3 regions of the Pantoea sp. X-Soil-TKNS-1211 genome follow, and region 2 is predicted to be linked to each of the others. Evidence: predicted binding sites of a transcription regulator. Region 2 holds the regulator's gene; each other region holds the start of a gene.
The links. Region 2 encodes LexA, which represses DNA repair genes until DNA is damaged. Its sites were predicted from a motif close to TNCTGTATGTACATACAGNA; they were not measured.
Positions count from the first base shown of each region.

Region 1: metR (HTH-type transcriptional regulator MetR) is a predicted target of LexA. The motif match lies at 3,428-3,447, and genes of this name have one in related genera.
Region 3: sulA (SOS-induced cell division inhibitor SulA) is a predicted target of LexA. The motif match lies at 4,102-4,121, and genes of this name have one in related genera.

Region 1 is NZ_AP035953.1:219,693-226,441, reverse strand. It holds gene AC6I8W_RS00995 (dienelactone hydrolase family protein) at 153-989, shown strand; gene metE (5-methyltetrahydropteroyltriglutamate--homocysteine S-methyltransferase) at 1,032-3,302, opposite strand; gene metR (HTH-type transcriptional regulator MetR) at 3,480-4,412, shown strand; gene AC6I8W_RS00980 (YehS family protein) at 4,466-4,945, shown strand; gene AC6I8W_RS00975 (carboxylate/amino acid/amine transporter) at 5,079-5,948, opposite strand; gene yigL (sugar/pyridoxal phosphate phosphatase YigL) at 6,118-6,749, opposite strand, start outside.
Region 2 is NZ_AP035953.1:362,891-369,639, forward strand. It holds gene ubiA (4-hydroxybenzoate octaprenyltransferase) at 1-723, shown strand, start outside; gene plsB (glycerol-3-phosphate 1-O-acyltransferase PlsB) at 798-3,221, opposite strand; gene AC6I8W_RS01605 (diacylglycerol kinase) at 3,348-3,716, shown strand; gene lexA (transcriptional repressor LexA) at 3,822-4,436, shown strand; gene dinF (MATE family efflux transporter DinF) at 4,529-5,860, shown strand; gene AC6I8W_RS01620 (CsbD family protein) at 6,019-6,231, shown strand; gene zur (zinc uptake transcriptional repressor Zur) at 6,301-6,749, opposite strand, start outside.
Region 3 is NZ_AP035953.1:1,580,421-1,587,169, forward strand. It holds partial or broken gene AC6I8W_RS07470 (AAA family ATPase) at 1-1,578, opposite strand, end outside; gene matP (macrodomain Ter protein MatP) at 1,632-2,102, shown strand; gene ompA (porin OmpA) at 2,170-3,240, opposite strand; gene sulA (SOS-induced cell division inhibitor SulA) at 3,590-4,081, opposite strand; gene AC6I8W_RS07490 (TfoX/Sxy family DNA transformation protein) at 4,305-4,904, shown strand; gene yccS (YccS family putative transporter) at 4,924-6,749, opposite strand, start outside.

The sequences.
Region 1 (6,749 bases), 140 kb from region 2:
TGAATTGCTACATCCGGTGCTGTGTAAGTCCAGGCGGCGGTGTTAATAGAGAAGAAGAATTCATGCGTATCCCCTCTGAAACCTACACCCGCCCGGCCTCCACGGCCAGGCTATAGTTACGTGATTGCGCACTTGCCAGCATGGAGAGAACAATGAAAACCGAAGACAATATGGCACAAAAATCTGCAACCGGCGGCTTTGCCCTCGCCGTCCAACCGACCGCCAGCAGCACCATCCTTACCCACAGCGAGGCGATCCATGCCGGGGAGACCTCCGTACCCAGCCAGGGAGAAAATCTGCCCGCGTTTTATGCCCGCCCGAAAGAGTATCAAGGGACATTGCCGGTGGTGTTGGTGGTGCAGGAAATTTTCGGCGTGCATGAGCACATCCGTGATATCTGCCGTCGCCTGGCGCTGGAGGGTTATCTCGCAGTGGCACCGGAACTCTATTTCCGCGAGGGCGATCCGAGCGAATACACCGATATCCCTACCCTGTTCAAAGAGCTGGTGAGTAAAGTGCCGGACTCACAGGTATTGTCCGATCTCGACCATGTCGCCAATTGGGCCGCGCGCAACGACGGTGATATTCGTCGTATGGCGATTACCGGTTTCTGCTGGGGCGGTCGCATCAGTTGGCTGTTTGCCGCACATAATCCGCAGGTACGCGCGGCAGTCGCCTGGTATGGCCGTCTGGTGGGTGATAAGACGCTGAAGCAACAGAAGCACCCGATTGATATTGCGGTTGACCTGAATGCGCCGGTGCTGGGCCTGTACGGTGGTCAGGATGAAGGAATTCCGCTGGAGAGCGTTGAGCTGATGCGCCAGGCGCTACATGCCGCCAATGCCAAAGCGGAGATTGTGGTGTATCCCGAGGCAGGTCATGCGTTCAACGCTGATTATCGTCCGAGCTATCACGCTGAATCCGCCAAAGATGGCTGGGCGCGCATGCTGGCGTGGTTTCAACAGTATGGCGTAGCACCTGACGCGTAATAAAAAAGGGGCGCCTGGGCGCCCCAAAGTGCCAACACCCGATTACGCCGTTTCACCGCGCAGGTGTTTCGCTGCGATGACCATGTTCGCCAGTGCCTGACGGGTTTCCGTCCAGCCACGGGTTTTCAGACCGCAATCCGGGTTCACCCACAGACGTTGTTCCGGGATACTCAGCGCGGCTTTGCGCAGCAGGTCTTCCATCCACTCAACGCTCGGGACATTCGGGGAGTGGATGTCGTACACACCCGGGCCGATTTCATTCGGGTATTCAAACGCTTTAAACGCATCCAGCAGGTCCATGTCAGAACGTGAGGTTTCGATGGTGATCACGTCGGCGTCCAGCGCGGCAATCGAGTCCATGATGTCGTTGAACTCGCAATAACACATATGGGTGTGGATCTGAGTGTCATCCTGCGCCACGGCAGCGTTGAGGCGAAACGCATCCACCGCCCAGGTCAGGTACGCCGCCCAGTCAGACTGGTGTAGCGGCAAGCCCTCCCGAAGTGCCGGTTCGTCAATCTGGATAATGCCAATACCGGCTTTTTCCAGATCTACCACTTCGTCGCGCAGTGCCAGCGCAATCTGTTTGGCAATGGTTTCACGGCTGACGTCTTCACGCGGAAACGACCAGCACAGGATGGTGACCGGACCAGTGAGCATACCTTTCACCGGTTTGTCAGTCAGCGACTGCGCGTACTTCGCCCACTCCACGGTGATGGCGGCCGGACGGCTGACGTCACCGATGATCACCGGCGGTTTTACGCAGCGTGAACCGTAGCTCTGTACCCATCCGTTCTGGGTGAAGATGAAGCCGTCAAGGTTCTCACCGAAGTATTCAACCATGTCGTTACGCTCAGCTTCGCCGTGTACCAGCACATCAAGGCCCAAACGTTCCTGCTCGACAATCGCCTGTTTGATGTGTTCCGCGATACCGGTGCGGTAGTGACCGCCGTCAATGTTGCCCTTTTTGAAGTCGAGGCGCAGACCGCGGATTTCCGTGGTTTGCGGAAATGAACCGATGGTGGTGGTTGGCCATGCGGGTAGATTGAAACGGTTACGTTGCGCTGTGGCGCGTTCGCGGTACGCACTGTGACGCTCGGTGTCTTTGGCCTGAATATTCGCCAGGCGCTGCGCCACGGCGGCATTGTGTACCCGGCTGGAGTGGGCGCGGGCACGGATTGGTGCGCTCCAGGCTTCCAGTGATTTGGCATCATGGTTATTCAATGCCTTGCTCAGCAGCGCCAGTTCCGCACATTTTTGCAAGGCAAAGGCGAACCAGCTTTTGACTTCACCATCCAGACGGGTTTCCACGCTCAGGTCGATCGGACTGTGCAGCAGGGAGCAAGAGGAACCAATCCACAGCTGTTGACGAAGCCCTACCAGCGGTTGCAGACGCTCAAACCAGCTGCTGAGGTCAGCACGCCAGACGTTACGGCCATTGATCACTCCGACCGACAGCAGCCATGCGGCAGGCAGTTGTTGGTTGAGTTGTTGTATATCGTCTTTGCCGTGTACCAGGTCAACGTGCAGGCCCTGCACCGGCAGCGCTTTAATCACATCAAGGTTCTGGCCGATGCTGTCGAAGTAGGTGGTCAACAGCAGTTTGGTTGCACCTTGCAGGGCGTCGTAAGCCGGTTTGAACGCCGCACGCCATTCCTGCGGCAGCTCCAACGCCAGTGCCGGTTCATCAATCTGCACCCATTCGATATCGCGATTTTTCAGTTCAGCCAGCACCTGTTGGTAGACCGGCAGGATGTCTTTCAGCAGTGACAGGCGGTCAAATTGCTCGCCTTTCACTTTACCCAGCCACAGGTAAGTCACCGGACCGAGGAGTACGGGTTTGACGTTGTGACCGAGCGCCAGCGCTTCGTCTACTTCGTCCAGCAGTTGGGTCCAGGTCCGTTTGAAGTGCTGGCCTCGGGTGAATTCCGGCACCATGTAGTGATAGTTGGTGTTGAACCATTTGGTCATTTCAGCGGCAGCAGCCGGTTCACCAGTCGGTGCACGGCCACGACCAAGACGGAACAGGGTATCAAGATCGACTGAACCGTCTTTGTTCTGGTGACGCGCAGGGACGTTACCCAGCAACAGGCTGGTGGTCAGTACGTGATCGTACCAGGCAAAGTCACCCACGGGCAGCAGGTCCACGCCAGCCTCTTTCTGTTGTTGCCAGTGGCGCGCTCGCAGTTCACGGCCCACCGCCAGCAGTTCATCTTGCGAGCTGTTACCTGCCCAGTAGCTCTCCTGGGCTTTTTTCAATTCACGACGCAGGCCGACGCGAGGGAAACCGAGTGTGTGGTTCAGAATGGTCATTTACTGTTCTCCAGGTATTCTTAGCTGTGCAGCACGCGCTTCAAATCAGGGCCAACGTATCCTGGTCGTAACGCCTGCTGGAGATGTTTAGCCGTCCAGATGTTTACACCGCTATCTTCTGCGGGTACTGTATGTTCCTCAAGCGCAAATTGTTCAATCTCGATGTGAAGGATTCTCATGATCGAACTCAAACACCTGCGGACGCTACAGGCGTTACGGAATACCGGCTCTCTGGCCGCCGCCGCCGCCCAGCTTCATCAAACGCAATCGGCGTTGTCTCATCAGTTCAGCGACCTGGAGCAACGGCTGGGCTTCCGCCTGTTTGTGCGTAAGAGCCAGCCGCTACGTTTTACGCCACAGGGGGAGATCCTGTTGCAGCTGGCTGAACAGATCCTGCCGCAGATCCAGCAGGCATTGCAGGCTTGCCATGAGCCGCATCAAACCACGATACGCATTGCGATTGAGTGCCATAGCTGCATTCAGTGGCTAACGCCTGCGCTGAACAACTTCCGTCAGAGCTGGCCACAGGTGGTGATGGATTTTAAATCTGGCGTGACTTTTGACCCGCAGCCCGCCTTACAACAAGGCGAGCTGGATGTGGTGTTGACCTCGGATATTCTGCCGCGCAGCGGCTTGTTCTATTCGCCGATGTTCGATTTTGAGGTGCGACTGGTGATGGCACCGGATCATCCGCTGGCGCACGTTGCGCATATTGCACCGGAAGATTTGGCAGATGAAGTCCTGATGATTTATCCGGTGCAACGTCAGCGGCTGGATATCTGGCGGAATTTTCTGCAACCCGCAGGCATCAGCCCGGCACTGAAGAGCGTAGATAACACCTTGTTGTTGATTCAGATGGTGTCGGCGCGTATGGGGATTGCGGCGTTACCCCATTGGGTGGTGGAGAGTTTTGAGCATCAGGGGTTGGTCGTCACCAAAACGTTGGGTGACGGGTTGTGGAGCCGTTTGTACGCAGCGATGCGTGATGGCGAGCAGCGTCAGCCGGTACTGGAGGCGTTTGTCCGCTTCGCCCGCCAGCATGCTTGTGAGCATCTGCCCTTTGTGCGCGATGCTGCACGCCCGGGTTCGTTACAGCCCCTGTCATCCTGAGTTCGCCTGCTCTATAATGCGCCGCCTCAACCCGTGACCAGGAGATTTTCACCATGACCAATAACGATGTACTGCGCAGCGTGCGCTATATGCTGGACCTGAGCGACAGCAAAGTGGTGGAGATTTTTGCCCTGGCCAATTGTGATGTGCCGCTGGAAGATGTGCAGGCATGGCTGAAGAAGGATGATGACGCCGCATATCGTCCTTGCCCGGACGTACTGATGGGGTATTTTCTCAATGGTTTGATTTTCCATCGTCGCGGTAAAAGTGAGGATGCGCCTGCGCCGTCAGTTGAGCGCAAAATGAATAACAATATTTTCCTGAAGAAGCTGCGCATCGCGTTTGCCCTGAAGACCACGGATATTCCCGAGATATTGCTAAAGGCGAACTTTAAAGTGTCGCAGGCGGAGATTGGCGCGATTTTCCGTAACCCCGACCATAAAAACTACCGCGAGTGCGGCGACCAGATTCTGCGTAACTTTTTGAAGGGATTGACGTTAATCCAGCGCCCTGCGCCGGTGAAAAAGGCGTAGTTGCTGTTAGTTCCGTTCTCTGGTCAGGAATAACGCGTCAGATCGCAAAGACCCCCCACATCCCTGTGGGTCGGCCTCGCCATCCTGGCTCGGATGCTTTGCTCCTCTGCCGCGTTATTCCTTCCCTTCAGACTTATGCGTTGCTGTTAGACACTTTCCCCAGCACCCAGCGTTTATGCACGTAAAGTGACGCAAAAATCACAATCGCCCCGGCGATAAAGCTGGGCCAGTGTGGTTTTTCCTGCCAAATCGCCAGATTTACCAGTAATCCCGCTGGGACATGCATATTGTTCATAATGCCCAGCGTCCCCGCATCCACCTGGGTCGCGCCGTAGTTCCACATAAAGTAACCCAACCCGGACGCCGCGACACCCAGCCACACCAGAATGCCCCATTGCAGCGAGGTGGTGGGCAGTTTGTTGGGATTACCCCACAAACTCCAGGCGATCACCGCAATAATCACCGCGCCGAGGTAGAACCAGGAAAAGGCGGTGTGCTGCGGCATCGGGCGCGTCTCCTGCAAGCGCTTGTAACCCACCATGCCGATGGCAAAGCAGATATTCGCCGCCTGCACCAGCAGCAGGCCAAACCAGAAATGATCACTGACTTTGTCGTACCGGATAATCGCCGCGCCAATCACCGCCAGCATGGCGCTAAAGGCGTAGCCGATACGCAATGGGCGTCGGCTGAGCAGATCGTAAATCAGGGTGACATACAGCGGCGTCATCACGGTAAACAGCAGGAATTCCGTGACGCTCAGATAGAGGTAAGCCTCGAAACTCAGCAGATACATAACGCCCAGTTGCAACATCCCCACCAGCATATACAGCAGGATGGTTGAGGCGCGATAACCACGCCAGCGCAGGAACGGCAGGAACACGATGGCTGCCAGCGTCAGGCGCATCAGCACCGAGAACCAGGAATCCACCTGGCCCGCCAGATATTCCCCGATAAAACTAAAGGAAAAAGCCCACAGAATGGTGGTAACGATCAATAACAGCACGGTAACGACCCCAAAATGAACAGTGCCGCCAGTGTAAACAAACTGTCGCTGTCTCGTTGAATTATCTGGTTTACAACCGAACAAAACACCAGCACCCGTAGCGGTGCGATTTATCGCGCAATCCGAACGGCGCACATTAGCGCGATAAATCGCGCCGCTACGGATCAGGTTACGCCAGGAACAATTTACGCAGGGTAACAGGCACGGCGTCTTCGGCGTTGCTGCCAATCACTTCCAGTGTAGGCAAGGTATCTTTCAGGCGTTGATGCGCGTTACGCATAATGCAGCCCTTACCGGCCATGCTGAGCATTTCAACATCGTTCATGCCATCACCAAAGGCGATGCACTCTTTCAATGAGTAGCCGAGCTGTTTCGCGACTGCTTCCAACGCATGCCCCTTGGAGACACCGCCCGCCATCACTTCGAGGCAGGTCGGCAGCGAGAAGCTGACGTTAACCCGGTCGCCCCAACGCGCTTCTATCGCCTGCTCCATCGGGATCAGATGTTCAGGATCGTCGCAGGTAAAGAACACTTTGCTGATGCCATCGCTCGGCAGCATCCCCGGTTGATAGACCTGGTAGTTAAACACGGACTCGCGAAAATAATCCTGCTCTGCCGGGCGGTGGCGGCTGATAAACCATTCGTCGTCGCGATAAACGTGGGTCAGGACCTGTTCATCGTGGTATTTCAGGCCATACAGGTCCAGGGCGATATCGGCATCCAGGTTGTGGCTGAAAATCAACTCGCCATCAGCGTTGTGCACGCGAGCGCCGTTGGAGGTAATCATATAAGCCGGGATGC
Region 2 (6,749 bases):
GGGGTCATCGTGATGCGCGCTGCGGGCTGCGTCATCAATGACTACGCTGACCGTAAAGTGGATGGGCATGTCAAACGTACTGCTGCACGTCCGCTGGCAAGTGGGCTGGTGTCAGAGAAAGAGGCGAAGTTACTGTTTGTGGGTTTAGCTTTGCTGGCGTTTTTGCTGGTGCTGACCATGAATCGCATGACGATTATGTTGTCCGTAGTGGGCCTGGCGCTGGCCTGGGTTTATCCCTTTATGAAGCGTTATACCCACCTGCCACAGGTGGTGCTGGGTGCGGCTTTTGGCTGGGCCATTCCTATGGGCTGGGCGGCAGTTAGTGAGTCCTTACCTCTTGTTTGCTGGCTGGTATTTATTGCCAACCTGTGCTGGACAGTCGCGTACGATACGCAATACGCCATGGTGGATCGAGACGATGATTTAAAAATTGGCGTCAAGTCGACGGCGATTCTGTTTGGTCGTTATGACAAACTCATCATCGGATTGTTGCAACTGGTAACGCTGGGCCTGATGGTACTGGTGGGAGGGTTGTTGAATCTGAATGGGGCGTTTTACTGGTCGTTGTTATTAGCGGCGGGCTTGTTTGTTCATCAGCAGAAGCTGATTGCCCAGCGCGAGCGCGACCCCTGCTTCCAGGCGTTTCTCAATAATAACTACGTTGGTCTGGTCTTGTTTATCGGTATTTTGTTGAATACTCAACCGTTTATTGATTTGCTGTAGCGGCGCGATTTATCACGCGGTTGTTGAATCAAAAAAGCCGTCATCCACTGGGTGACGGCTTTTTATTGAGTACCTTAATCGTGGGCGACAGCGCTCTCAATGGTCAGACGCACATCACTGGTGACCAACTCGGCCAACATTTGCCACATGGCTTGGGTACGATCCACCTCAGCATCACCGCCGTCGCTGATATAGCCTTCATCACGCAACGTCAGCACCAGCGCGGTGAACACGGCTTTATCAAAGAACTCAGGGGCGTTGATGCCGTGCAGTACTGACAGACGTTGCGCCAGCGTGCGACTCTCTTTTTCCAGGGTGCCACGGTTAATGGTGGGCTTGGCACTGAGGATCGAGAAAGTGATGGCAAAACGTTGCAGCGTTTCACGAATACCTGCTGCCAGTAGCTGTAGTGTGCGATAGCGCGCGGTGGTCATTTGCACCAGGCCATCTTGTTGGGTGATCAGACCCTGACGCGCCATTTCGTTGCACAGCGATTGAATCAACTCCGGCAACTCGTTACTGCTCCAGCGCAGGAACAGTTCACTCTTCAGCATCGGATAGACCAGGGCGACCTGGCGCAACAATTCAGCTTCACTGATTTCACGGTGCTGCTGCACGATCGCGGCAATCAACGACGGCATCACCAACATATGTTGAATGTTGTTGCGATAGTAGGTCATCAACACCGCCTGCTCACGTGGCAGGATGATGATGTCGCCGATATTGTCCTGCTCGGTCTCAAACTTATTCATGCCCATTGCGTGATCCAGCAGGGATTCAGCGCTGAGATCCGGCACCGTGGCTTCCGGTGAGTAGGGCACATTGCGCAGCAGCTGGGTGTAGCACTCCAGTTGCTCAATCAGTTGTTCGCGCGTCAGTGAACGTTGACGAGAAGCCAGCAGCGCGGTGACGCACAGGTTCATGGCGTTGGCAGCACCGGCATCGTTAATCCGCACCATCAGGCGGTTAGCGATGTCATTTACGGCGGGTGTCATCCAGGCCTGACGCTGGGGTTCGATTGGATCGATCGCTTCACGCCATTCTGGTACGTGTTTGTTCAGATAGTTTACCAGCGGCAGTGGCTCACCGAAGTTCACATAGCCCTGACCAAGATTACGCAGCTTACGCAGGCCACGCACCATCTGGATAAAGCCTTCTTTCTCTTTCGCGGCACCGCGCAGTTCTTTGGCGTAGGTGCCGACTTCCATCACATGTTCATAGCCAATATAAATCGGCACGAAGGTGATTGGACGGCTGCTGCCGCGCAGCAAGGCCTGTAACGTCATCGACAGGGTGCCGGTTTTCGGGTCCAACAAACGCCCCGTACGTGAGCGGCCGCCTTCCACGAAGTATTCAACCGAGTAGCCGCGATTGAACAACTCGCCCAGATATTCGCGGAAAACGGTGGAGTAGAGCTTGTTGCCTTTAAACGTACGGCGAATAAAGAACGCCCCGAGACGACGGAAAATCGGCCCGGCGGGCCAGAAATTCAGGTTGATACCCGCAGCGATGTGTGGCGGCACCAGTCCCTGGTGGTAGAGCACGTAAGAGAGCAGCAGGTAATCCATATGACTGCGATGGCAGGGGACATAGACAATCTCATGTCCATCCTGTGCCAGCTGACGCACACGTTCACCGCCATTCACGTTGATCCCTTGATAGAGGCGACTCCACATCCAACCCATGACGCGGTCGGTAACGCGAATCGCTTCATATGAGAAATCGGCGGCAATCTCTTCCATCAATTCGACGGCGTTTTGTTGTGCCTTCTCGTGTGAGATCTTTTTGCTGCGTGCCTCATCTTCCACCGCTTTTTCAATCGCTTTGGATTGCAGCAGCTTATTAAACAGATCCTGACGGGCAGGCAAACTCGGGCCAATGGCAGCCAGACGCTGACGCGCAAAGTGAATCCGTGCCACCCGCGCCAGTTTTTGGGCGATTGACTTATCCGTACCGTGTTCGGTCGCCATCTGGCGCAGCGAAACGGTCGGCGAGAAGCGCACAAAGCTGTCGCGGCCATGCCAGAGAATGGCGAAGAACTTCTGCACACCGTTGAGAATACGCAGGTGAGGAGTGGATTCCCCCTGAACTTCACGTCCTGGCGCACGGCCAAACATCACCGACACCGGCAGCATCTGTACATCCAGCTCCGGATTGCTGCGATGCAGATCGAGGTAGTCGTGAAACAACTTCACGGACTCCATGCTCGGCACGAAATACGGGAACACGCGTGGTCCATCGTGGATAAACACGTGACGCGGCAGCAAAGCGCCGTCTATTTCCAGCGGTGCGAGCGGATCAGGCAGATCGTGTTTCAGACACTGCGAACGCAGCGTGAGCAGATCGGCCTTGGAATCATAAGGCAGCACATACAGGATCGGCCGCGTCGGATCCAGCCCATGCTCGGACACGGGATCGGCGGGAATGGCCTTACTCTTTACCAAAATGGAGAGTGGTAAATTCAATAATTTATAATAAAGTTTACGCCAACCTGACATAGACAACTTCAAGCCTCTTGTTAGCAAAGCGCGGCAAGCATACCAGAAAGTGCCGCGAAGATCTGTGGCTGCACCATCTCTGGCTGCCCAGACATTGACGTCAAAACGAGTAAAGGGTTCAACGACATGGCAAAAAACGTCACCGGTATTCTCAGGATAGTTAAAGCAGCCGGTTATTCCTGGCAGGGATTGCGCGCAGCCTGGTCGCATGAGGCGGCGTTTCGCCAGGAAGCCATTGCCGCGTTAGTAGCAATTATAGTGGCGTGCTGGCTGGATGTTGATGCCATCTCCCGCGTACTAATGATTGGTTCCGTGGTGCTGGTGGTCATTGTGGAAATCCTGAACAGTGCTATTGAAGCGGTGGTCGACCGTATTGGTCAGGAGCGTCATCCTCTGGCGGGCCGTGCGAAAGATATGGGATCAGCTGCCGTCTTACTGGCTATCTTACTGGCGTTGTTTGTCTGGATCGCGCTGCTTTGGTCACATTTGCGATAAGGATTCCGAGATCATCAACTCGCTGATTTTTCCCTCAGTTTTGGTTTTCATTTCGCCAATACCTGTATATACTCACAGCGACTGTATAAACAACCAGGGGGCGGGATGAAAGCATTAACCAGCAGGCAGCAACAGGTCTATGACCTGATTCGCGACCATATTAACCAGACAGGCATGCCGCCAACGCGTGCGGAAATTGCTGCGCAACTGGGCTTCCGCTCACCTAATGCGGCAGAAGAACACCTGAAAGCACTCGCGCGCAAAGGCGTGATTGAAATCGTCTCCGGCGCTTCGCGCGGTATTCGCTTATTAATGGAAGAAGAAGCCAGCGAGGGGCTGCCATTGATTGGCCGTGTCGCTGCGGGTGAACCTTTGCTGGCGCAGGAACACATTGAAGCGCACTACCAGGTCGATGCTAACCTGTTCAAACCCACTGCGGATTTCCTGCTACGCGTTAGCGGCATGTCGATGAAAGATATCGGCATTATGGATGGTGATCTGTTGGCGGTACACAAAACGCAGGAAGTGCGGAACGGCCAGGTTGTGGTGGCGCGTATTGACGACGAAGTGACGGTAAAACGCTGGAAAAAGCAGGGCGCGATTGTGCAACTTCTGCCGGAAAACAGTGACTTCCAGCCGATTGTTGTCGATACCCGTGAGCAGTCTCTGACGGTGGAAGGGCTGGCGGTTGGCATTGTGCGCAACGGTGAGTGGCTCTGATACCTTAATTCCCCCCCGCTACGGCAGCCTTCCTACGCTGCCGTAGTATCATTTTCTGACCAGACTGTTGTGCAGCAAACCGGGATGGGCTGATGCAGCTGTTTTCCTCCTCTGATAAAGCACTCTGGCGGCTGGCGCTGCCTATGATCCTCTCCAATATCACCATTCCGCTGTTGGGCGTGGTTGATACCGCCGTCATTGGGCATCTCGATAGCCCCATATATCTCGGTGGCGTGGCAGTAGGCACCACGGCGACCAGTTTCATCTTTATGCTGCTGCTGTTTCTGCGTATGAGCACGACCGGGTTAACCGCCCAGGCTTTTGGCGCGGGCGATAAAACGGCACTGGCACGGGCGCTCATCCAACCGCTGCTAATCGCGTTGGTGGCCGGGGTGCTATTTATTTTGCTGCGCACGCCTGTCAGCAATCTGGCCGCGGTGCTAATGGGAGGGAGCCTCGTGATTCAGCAGCAGGCACAACTCTTTATCCAGATTCGCTGGCTCAGTGCTCCCGCCACGCTGGCGAACCTGGTGATCCTCGGTTGGTTATTGGGCGTGCAATATGCGCGTGCGCCAGTGGTGCTGCTGGTGGTGGGGAATTTGGTCAATATCCTGTTGGATCTGGCGTTTGTTCTGGGTCTGCGCTGGGGAGTGGCGGGCGCGGCGGCGGCAACGGCACTGGCAGAATACGTCACCCTTGCTGTCGGATTATGGATGGTGGCACGGGTATTGAAGCTGCGCGGTATTGATTTCTCCTTGCTGAAGGAGAGTTGGCGCGGTGATGCTGCTCGCCTGTTTCACCTCAACCGCGACATTATGTTGCGCTCTTTCCTGGTCCAAATCTGTTTTGCGTCACTGACGATATTCGGCGCGCGTATCGGCCCGGATGTGGTGGCGGTCAATGCCGTTCTGTTGATGTTCCTGACTTTCACCGCTTACGCACTGGATGGTTTCGCGTATGCAGTAGAGGCTTGTTCTGGTGAAGCGGTCGGAGCGAAAGACCGCAGCCGATTATTGCTGATTTGGCACGCAGCCTGCCGCCAGGCGGGCCTGGTGGCACTGGTGTTTGCGGTGATCTATGCGTTATTTGGCGCACATATCGTAGCGCTGCTGACTTCGCTGGAAGAACTACGGGAAGTGGCCGATCGCTACCTGATGTGGCAGGTGGTAATGCCGTTAGTGGGCGTGTGGTGCTACCTGTTGGATGGCATGTTTATCGGTGCGACGCGCGGCCGGGAAATGCGTAACAGTATGGCGTTGGCGGCGCTCGGTTATGGTCTGTCTTTACTGACGCTCCCCTGGCTGGGTAATCATGGGTTATGGCTGGCGGTGACGGTATTTCTGGCAATGCGCGGGCTAACGCTGTGGTGGATTTGGCATCGCCACTGGCGTGCTGACAGTTGGTTTGCGACTCACGAACAATGAGACTCTGGATACAGAATAATCTGTAAGTGTGCTAACTATTATTCATTGTCTACTATAATTATCCTTATCAGCGCGAATGAGTAGCGCGTTATGTTGGTTTTACCCACTGGGGATTGGGTATTCCACTACCATCACTCTGCATGACATGGAGAAGGGTTATGAACAAAGACGAAGTGAGCGGAAACTGGAAACAATTCAAAGGGAAAGTGAAAGAAAAATGGGGCAAGCTGACGGATGACGATATGACGGTCATTGAAGGTAAACGCGATCAGCTTGTGGGTAAAATTCAGGAACGCTACGGCTACGCAAAAGATCAGGCCGAGCGAGAAGTTAAAGACTGGGAAAGTCACAACAAGGATTATCACTGGTAACGGACCCGTTTAAGGACGATGCTCCTGCCCTCCGATCGTGAAGATCGGGCTGGCACAGGGATGTGCCCTCTATCCTTTTTTACCCCGCTTTTTACTCTCCACCTGATGATCGTGATCGCAGCTTTCGTGATGCGTACAGGCTTCCACTTCGACACAGTTTTCACACAGCCCATGTGCTTCAATTACGCTGTGGCGTAGGGCAAAACTTGCTTGTTCAGCCAGGCCAGCAATGATCTTTTCCACACCATGTGCGTGTTTTTCACTGACCGCAGCACAACGATCACACACCAGCATGACTGAGGTGTGTGCCGGTTCATTGAAATGATGGCAAACCACATAACTGTTATTGGATTCCACACGGTGGATAAATCCCTGCTCCAGCAGGAAATCCAGCGCACGATAAATCGTCGGCGGTTTTGCCTGGGGTTCACTGATCCGCAGCTGATCCAGCAAATCATAGGCGCTGATCGATCCATTCTTTTCGGCCATCAGACGCAGTACTTCGGCGCGTTGTGAGG
Region 3 (6,749 bases), 1.2 Mb from region 2:
CACGTTCGTGGCAAATACTGAAGAAGCCTTCAATTTTTTCATTAAGGCCGCCTACTGGCTGGACATTGCCAAACTGATCAACCGAACCGGTCACGGCGATTTGCTGATTTAGTGGCTGATTTGCCAGTGCACTGATCAGCGCGCAAAGCTCGGCCAGAGAGGCGCTATCGCCATCGACTTCAGAATAGGACTGTTCAAACACCAGTGAGGCTGAGAAGGGGAGCTGCTGTTCCAGCTCCAGCTCGGCAATCAGGTAGGCCTGCATTATCATCATGCCTTTTGCATGGATATTGCCGCCCAACTCCGCTTTACGTTCTACGTCGGTGAACTCACCATCACCCGGATGCACCACGCAGGTAATACGCGACGGTTCACCCCATGGACGTGGATGACCGGGAAACTCAATCACGGACAGGCCATTGATCTGACCGACGACTTCTCCTTCTGTCTCAATCATGATCTGGTTTAGCAGAATTTCATCACGCATGCGATCGGCGAGGAAACTTTCGCGCCACTGGCGGGCTTCCAGCGCATCCCTCAATGCTTCGGCATTGAGGGAATCACCGTGCAGAGCGGCTTCCTGCATTTGGCGACGCAACCATCGTGGGCAAAGCGGTAAGATGTCCTGATCGCCAGTGTTCCGGACAGCTTCATTAATCAATAATGGCCAGAAGTCTGCTTCCGGTGCCGCCAAACCGGCCAGATCGGCCTGAGTCAGCGTCCACTGGCACCAGGCGGTCATATCATCTTCATCCACCAACTGGATGCTCTCTTCAAACTCACTGTAAAGCGCCATTTCATGTGCTTCAGTGTCCAGAGTCTGAAAATCGGCCAATGCATCACGTTCGCCGCATAAAATCAGGCGCAGCTGTAACGGCAGCGGTGGAATAGCGACCGGTAGCGGCTGGCGTTCATCCTGGGAGTGCCACTCAAAACGACCCTGCTCAATGCATTTTTTCAGCCGTAACCACATCAGGGGCTGTGCCAGGAGTGTATTGACGCTGAGGATCAGGGTGCCACCATTGGCACGATGGATTAAGCCTGGCTCAAGCTGTATACGGTCCTTGAACTGACGGACGCAGCCGAATAGCTGCTCAAATTCGATCCAGTCGGCATAGTGCACACCACCCTGGCTGGTGAAAGGGCGGTTTTCCGCTGGTGGCAACAGGCTGACATTGTCACCCATCACCAGATAATCACCACCAAACAGGGATTCTTCATCTGGCTGAAAACGTTGCGCGGCGGAGGCAATCCAGGCGAGATAGTCACTGTTTTCCTGGCTACGTAACAGCAGCAGCGGGAAACCCTGTTGTTGATGGTGTAAATGCGCCAGGGCATTCAGCAGACGCGGCTGGACCGCGGCTAGACTATCGCTATCTTCCAGTGAGACATTGGAGAAAATGGATTGGTAGCGGGTGCTATCCGGCTGCAGGGCTTGCCACGTAAGTTGAGAGCTGGTCAAAATATTCCATTCGTCGAATTCGGGAAAAGCGCGATTATACAGGAATCAACCAGGTTAAGCACTGCGGAGTTCCGGCCCGAATTGTGATGGCCGCAACATGTTTTTCCTTGCTGCATCCAGGAAAAAAGCTGTTATTCTTAGTTTGTTACGTGATCACGATGAGATTCCGATGAAATACCAGCAGCTCGAAAATCTTGAAAGTGGATGGAAGTGGAAATACCTGGTGAAAAAGCATCGGGAAGGTGAGCAGATCACCCGTCATCTGGAGCTGAGTGCTGCTCAGGCAGCGGTAGACGCGTTGCTGACGATGGAGAATAGCCCTGTCGAGGTTAACGACTGGATTGTCCAGCACATTCATCCGGATTTGGAGAATCGTCTTAAGCAGACTATCCGTGCTCGTCGTAAACGCCACTTCAATGCTGAGCATCAGCATACCAGGAAGAAATCGATCGATTTGGAGTATCTGGTGTGGCAACGGCTGGCAGGACTGGCACAGCGTCGCAGCAGCACGCTTTCTGAGACCATTGTCCAGTTGATTGAAGATGCGGAACGCAAAGAGAAGTACGCCAGCCAGATGTCGACATTGAAACAAGATCTCCAGGCGATTCTTGGCAAAGGAGAGGATGCCGGGAGCGAGTGATTTTTTCGTTGCTGTCAGGCAGGCATAAAAAAACCCCGCTTAAGCGGGGTTTTTATCACGCGAAAACTTAAGCCTGCGGCTGAGTTACCACGTCTTTGATACCTTTCACGTCGATTTCAACGCGACGGTCCGGTGCCAGGCAGTCGATCAGGGCATTGCGGCCTTTCACGCTGTCACAGGTGTTGCCGGTAACCGGGTTAGATTTGCCCATGCCACGTGCAGAGATCTTGTTAGCCGGGATACCTTTAGATACCAGGTAGTCGACAACAGACTGAGCGCGTTTCTCAGACAGTTTCTGGTTGTACTGCTCTGAACCGATGCGGTCGGTGAAGCCCAGAACCACGACTGAACCGTCTTTCGGGTCCAGTGAGCTCAGCTGGCTGTACAGCTGATCCAGAGCCTGCTGACCTTCCGGTTTCAGGGTTGCTTTGTTGAAGTTGAACAGAACGTCAGACTTCAGGGTGAAACGCTTGGTTTCAACAACCGGAGCTGGTGCCGGAGTCGGAGCAACAACCGGTGCAGCAGCTTCATCCTGACCGAAACGGTAGGAAACACCGACGCTCAGCATGCTGTTGTCAGGGCGTGCGCCAACGGTGCCAGCGTCGCCGATGTTGTTAACCCACTGATAGTCCAGACGAGTTGCCCAGTTTTTGGTCAGTGCGTATTCAACACCAACAGCAGCCAGCGGAGAAACGCCGGTGTCGTGGTCGCTGATGCGGCCAGTGGTCGGGTTGGTCTGAGTTGAGTCAGCACGCCATACCATGCCGCCCAGACGGGTGTACACGTCCAGATCGTCAGTGATCGGGTAGCTCAGCTTAGCAGCCAGCTGAACGCCTTGTGCTTTGAATGCGCCGTTAGTTACGCTGCCTTTGTTCGGCATACGGCCCAGCCAGTCGTAGCCCATCTCGAAGCCCAGGTATGGGTTAGCCTGGTAGCCAAGGAAGGCACCTGCGCCCAGCTGGCTTTCGTGAGTCGGACCGTTGTTGTTCTCATAACCGTTACCGTAGTAACCAGTATCATGATACTGAGACCAGCCCAGTTTAGCACCGGTATACCAGGTGTCATCTTTAGGAGCGGCCTGCGCTACGGTAGCGAAGCCAGCCAATGCCACTGCAATTGCGATAGCTGTCTTTTTCATTTTGCGCCTCGTTATCATCCAAATAGGCAATGAGCAAAAATAGTTTGCTCTGGGTTTAATCCTTCGCCGGGTCAAAATGCTCGCTTATGACTCTACCGAAAAAACGGAGGTTATTGAGCACCCTGGCGAGGTAAAGTCTACAACGAGATTGGAAAGTTACAAGTATGATGTGACGCCAGGCGATAAAAAAACAGGGATTTATACACACATTTTAACAATTGACATGGCATAATCTTCGTGATCAGAATTAAAAAAATCTGCTAAGCCATTGTCTAAGCTGGCGGGACAAGAATCAGTGGCTTAGCGTCATCTTCCGCAAAAATCAGTGTGAGAAAAATCCTAATTTTACTTAATGAAACAAATCTGAGGGAATTTTTGACGCTGATGGTTGTCTGCTCAAAACCGTCTCGTGTCCCTGAGGACGCATCACCAGACCCAACGCTTCACCTTCTGCGGCAGCCTGTTTCAATTCACGGCGTTCATCATCACTCAGTTCATAAGGGATCCACGCCAGAACAACGCTATAGTTGCCGGTGCGTAGCGCTTTAACCATGCTTTCTACCGTGCTATAGCGTTCGCACTCCGTGATATGCATGCTCTTTTCCAGCGGTAAACCCGACTGCTGCATCCAGTGACGGTTGATCTTATGTGCCGGCGTTAACCAGAGCTGCCAGCGCGATTGCAGGCTCAATTGTTTCAATACCGGCAGCAACAAAAGCTGCATCATTCCGGGTTGCTCGCTATAGCGCAATTCGGTAATGCCACCCAAAGAGGGCTGCGCTACGTCTGAAGTCGCAAAACGGTGAGAACGATCAGCGGTGCCAGAGAATTGAGTACGCATAATTTAATCACTCAGTAATGAACTGTATGAATATACAGTAATGAGTTCCTGGACAAAGATCAACCTCAATTTCTGAAAACGTCTCGCAAATTCGCACAAATTTTCACCTTAAACGCATTTATTCATTGAACAGCTGGATCGTTTTCAATATCTTCTAACCTGATGAATACATGAAGTATTTATTAGGACAGTTCTGGTAAAAGGAATTCAGGAAGGTATCAGGATGAAAAAATCTCACCCGATGGTTGAACAATCTAAAGCCCATTTAGCCGCATTAGGCGAAATCGAATCCCGCACGCAGTTTGGTGGTTATGCCTTGTCAGTAGAGAAGGTCGTCTTTGCGTTCATCAATGAAGATGCGCTGTATCTACGAGCCTGCGAAGCGGTAACGAACTATGCGACACGATGTCCAATGGAGCCGCTGATTTACAGTAAACGCGGTATGCCGGTGACACTGAGTTATTACAAGGTCGACACGCGTCTTTGGCAGGAACCGGAACAGTTAATGCAGCTCTCTTCGAGTGCGTTACGTGCTGCGCGTGAGGAGCTGCAAACTCGCTATGTCTCACTGCGGCTGAAGGACTTGCCCAATCTCAGCCTGCGTATGGAGATGATGCTGTATAAGGTCGGTATCTGTTCGGTCAAACACTTGTGTGAAATTGGGGCCAAAAAAAGTTGGCTGAAACTGCGGGCCATTAATAAACATATTGGTCTGAAAACGCTGCTGGCATTAGAAGGGGCGATCTCAGGCCATCACGAGGCGGCATTACCTCGTGAGGTGAGAGAAGAGCTTTGCGCGTGGTATCAAAAAACACTCCGCTAGCAGCAGAGTGTTCCTGGTCTTACTCTGCCGCGAGGGTACGACGCAGGCGCGCAATTTCAGGCAAAAGCGCAAGTAACAATCCCAACTGTTGTAAAACCAGCGGCGCTTGTGTTTCGGTACTGGCTTTCATTTCTGTCAGGCGATGCAGCAGAACTTGCTGCATCCGAGTTGCTTCAGCATCGCTGACGCGTTCAATTTGCAAAACATCATCAACAAAGCACACAGCATCATCCAGTAGCTTCAATAGCGTGGCGTCATTTAACCCGACACGATGAGCACCCAGCGCTGAAATATAGCTGAGGAAGGAGTGATTCAGGCAGAGCAAGCGGAAGGCGTTTTCACGTAAAGATTGCTGGTAGCGGGCTTCGTTACTCATGTTGGATACGACCGAAGCCAGTTCGGCATCGGCATTGTGTGCATCCCGACGCGCAACACGATAAGCCAGACGGTTATCTTTCCCCTGGTGATACTGCTCCATAATTGCATCAAGGTAGCGGCAGTTGGCATTGAGGGTGCGCTCGGCAACGGCGGGCAACTGGCGGAAACGCCAGTCCGGCCAGACGAAAGTAACGGCCAGCCAGGCGAGGCCACAACCGAGTAGCGTATCAACCACACGTGGCAGCGCGACTTCGAAGCCTTCGCCCAGCAAGTTAAAGCATAATAATACCAGTAGGGTAATGAATAGCGTTGCCTGAGCATATTGAATCTGGCGAAACGCGAAAAACAGCACACCGCTGAGCACAATTAACACCAATTGTCCTTCAATAGAAGGCACCAGCCACAGTACCGGTAACCCGATGGCAATCCCAGCCAGGGTGCCACCGATACGCAGCGCCAGGCGTCGTCGGGTGGCATTGTAGTTCGGCTGGCAGACAAACAGGCTGGTGAGCAGAATCCAGTAGCCGCGATGCACTCCGGTGAGCTGGATAAACCCATAACCGATGCACAACACCAGTGTCATTCTGACCGCGTGACGAAAAAGTGCGGATGATGGCGTGAGATGACGACTAATGCGCAATCGAATATCCGCCCAGCTACCTGGCCCGTCGCTGGAAAGATTGTCATCGCTGGATGCGGCCGGTTGTGCCAACTGCTGTTCTGACTCGATCGACGCCAGTTGCGCGTCGATGGCGCGCAAATTACGCAGCAACCAGAACAACGCACGAATATGGGCGTCATCCGGGGTATTCTGTTGCAAGCGTTGCAGCGCGGTTTCCAGCCGTTCGAAGGCGCGCTCAACGTGCGTATCATGATGCCAGGCCTGGCGTAAGAAAAGGGTTTCAGCTAACTGACGGCAGGCCTGCGCCTGCATGTTAAGCACGCGCTGGAAGCGAAATAGCACTTCAGTATAACGCCAGTCGTCGCGCAGTTGATGATATTGCAGATGTGAGGAACTGGCGCGTTCATGAATATCCTGCGCCACAAAATAATAATGCAGGCTGCGTCGGGTGCTACGTGAACCCCGGTCGCCACGTAACCGACTCTGAATGGTACTTTTGGTCAGATTAAGTTGAGCCACCAGTTGGCTATTTACCATTGCAGTGGCAATCAGGTTCGTATCATCTTGCTCGTCGCCATCAGGATCGAACAGGTTGGCTTTGGCGTCCAGATAACGCGCCAGCTGAGAAAAACTGGCGGCCAGTTGCTCCTGCACCGGGCGTACCGGAAACATGACATGGCCTACCAGGGTCAGCAGGTTGTACCATAAGGCTCCCAGCAGCAGCAGTGCTGGTTGCATCCACCATTGTGGGAACAAACCCACGCCGAGCATGGTATATACCGCAATCAGTAACGCACCAAAGGCGATGGTGGCATAACGTTGCCCGAGGGCACCCAGCAGAATAA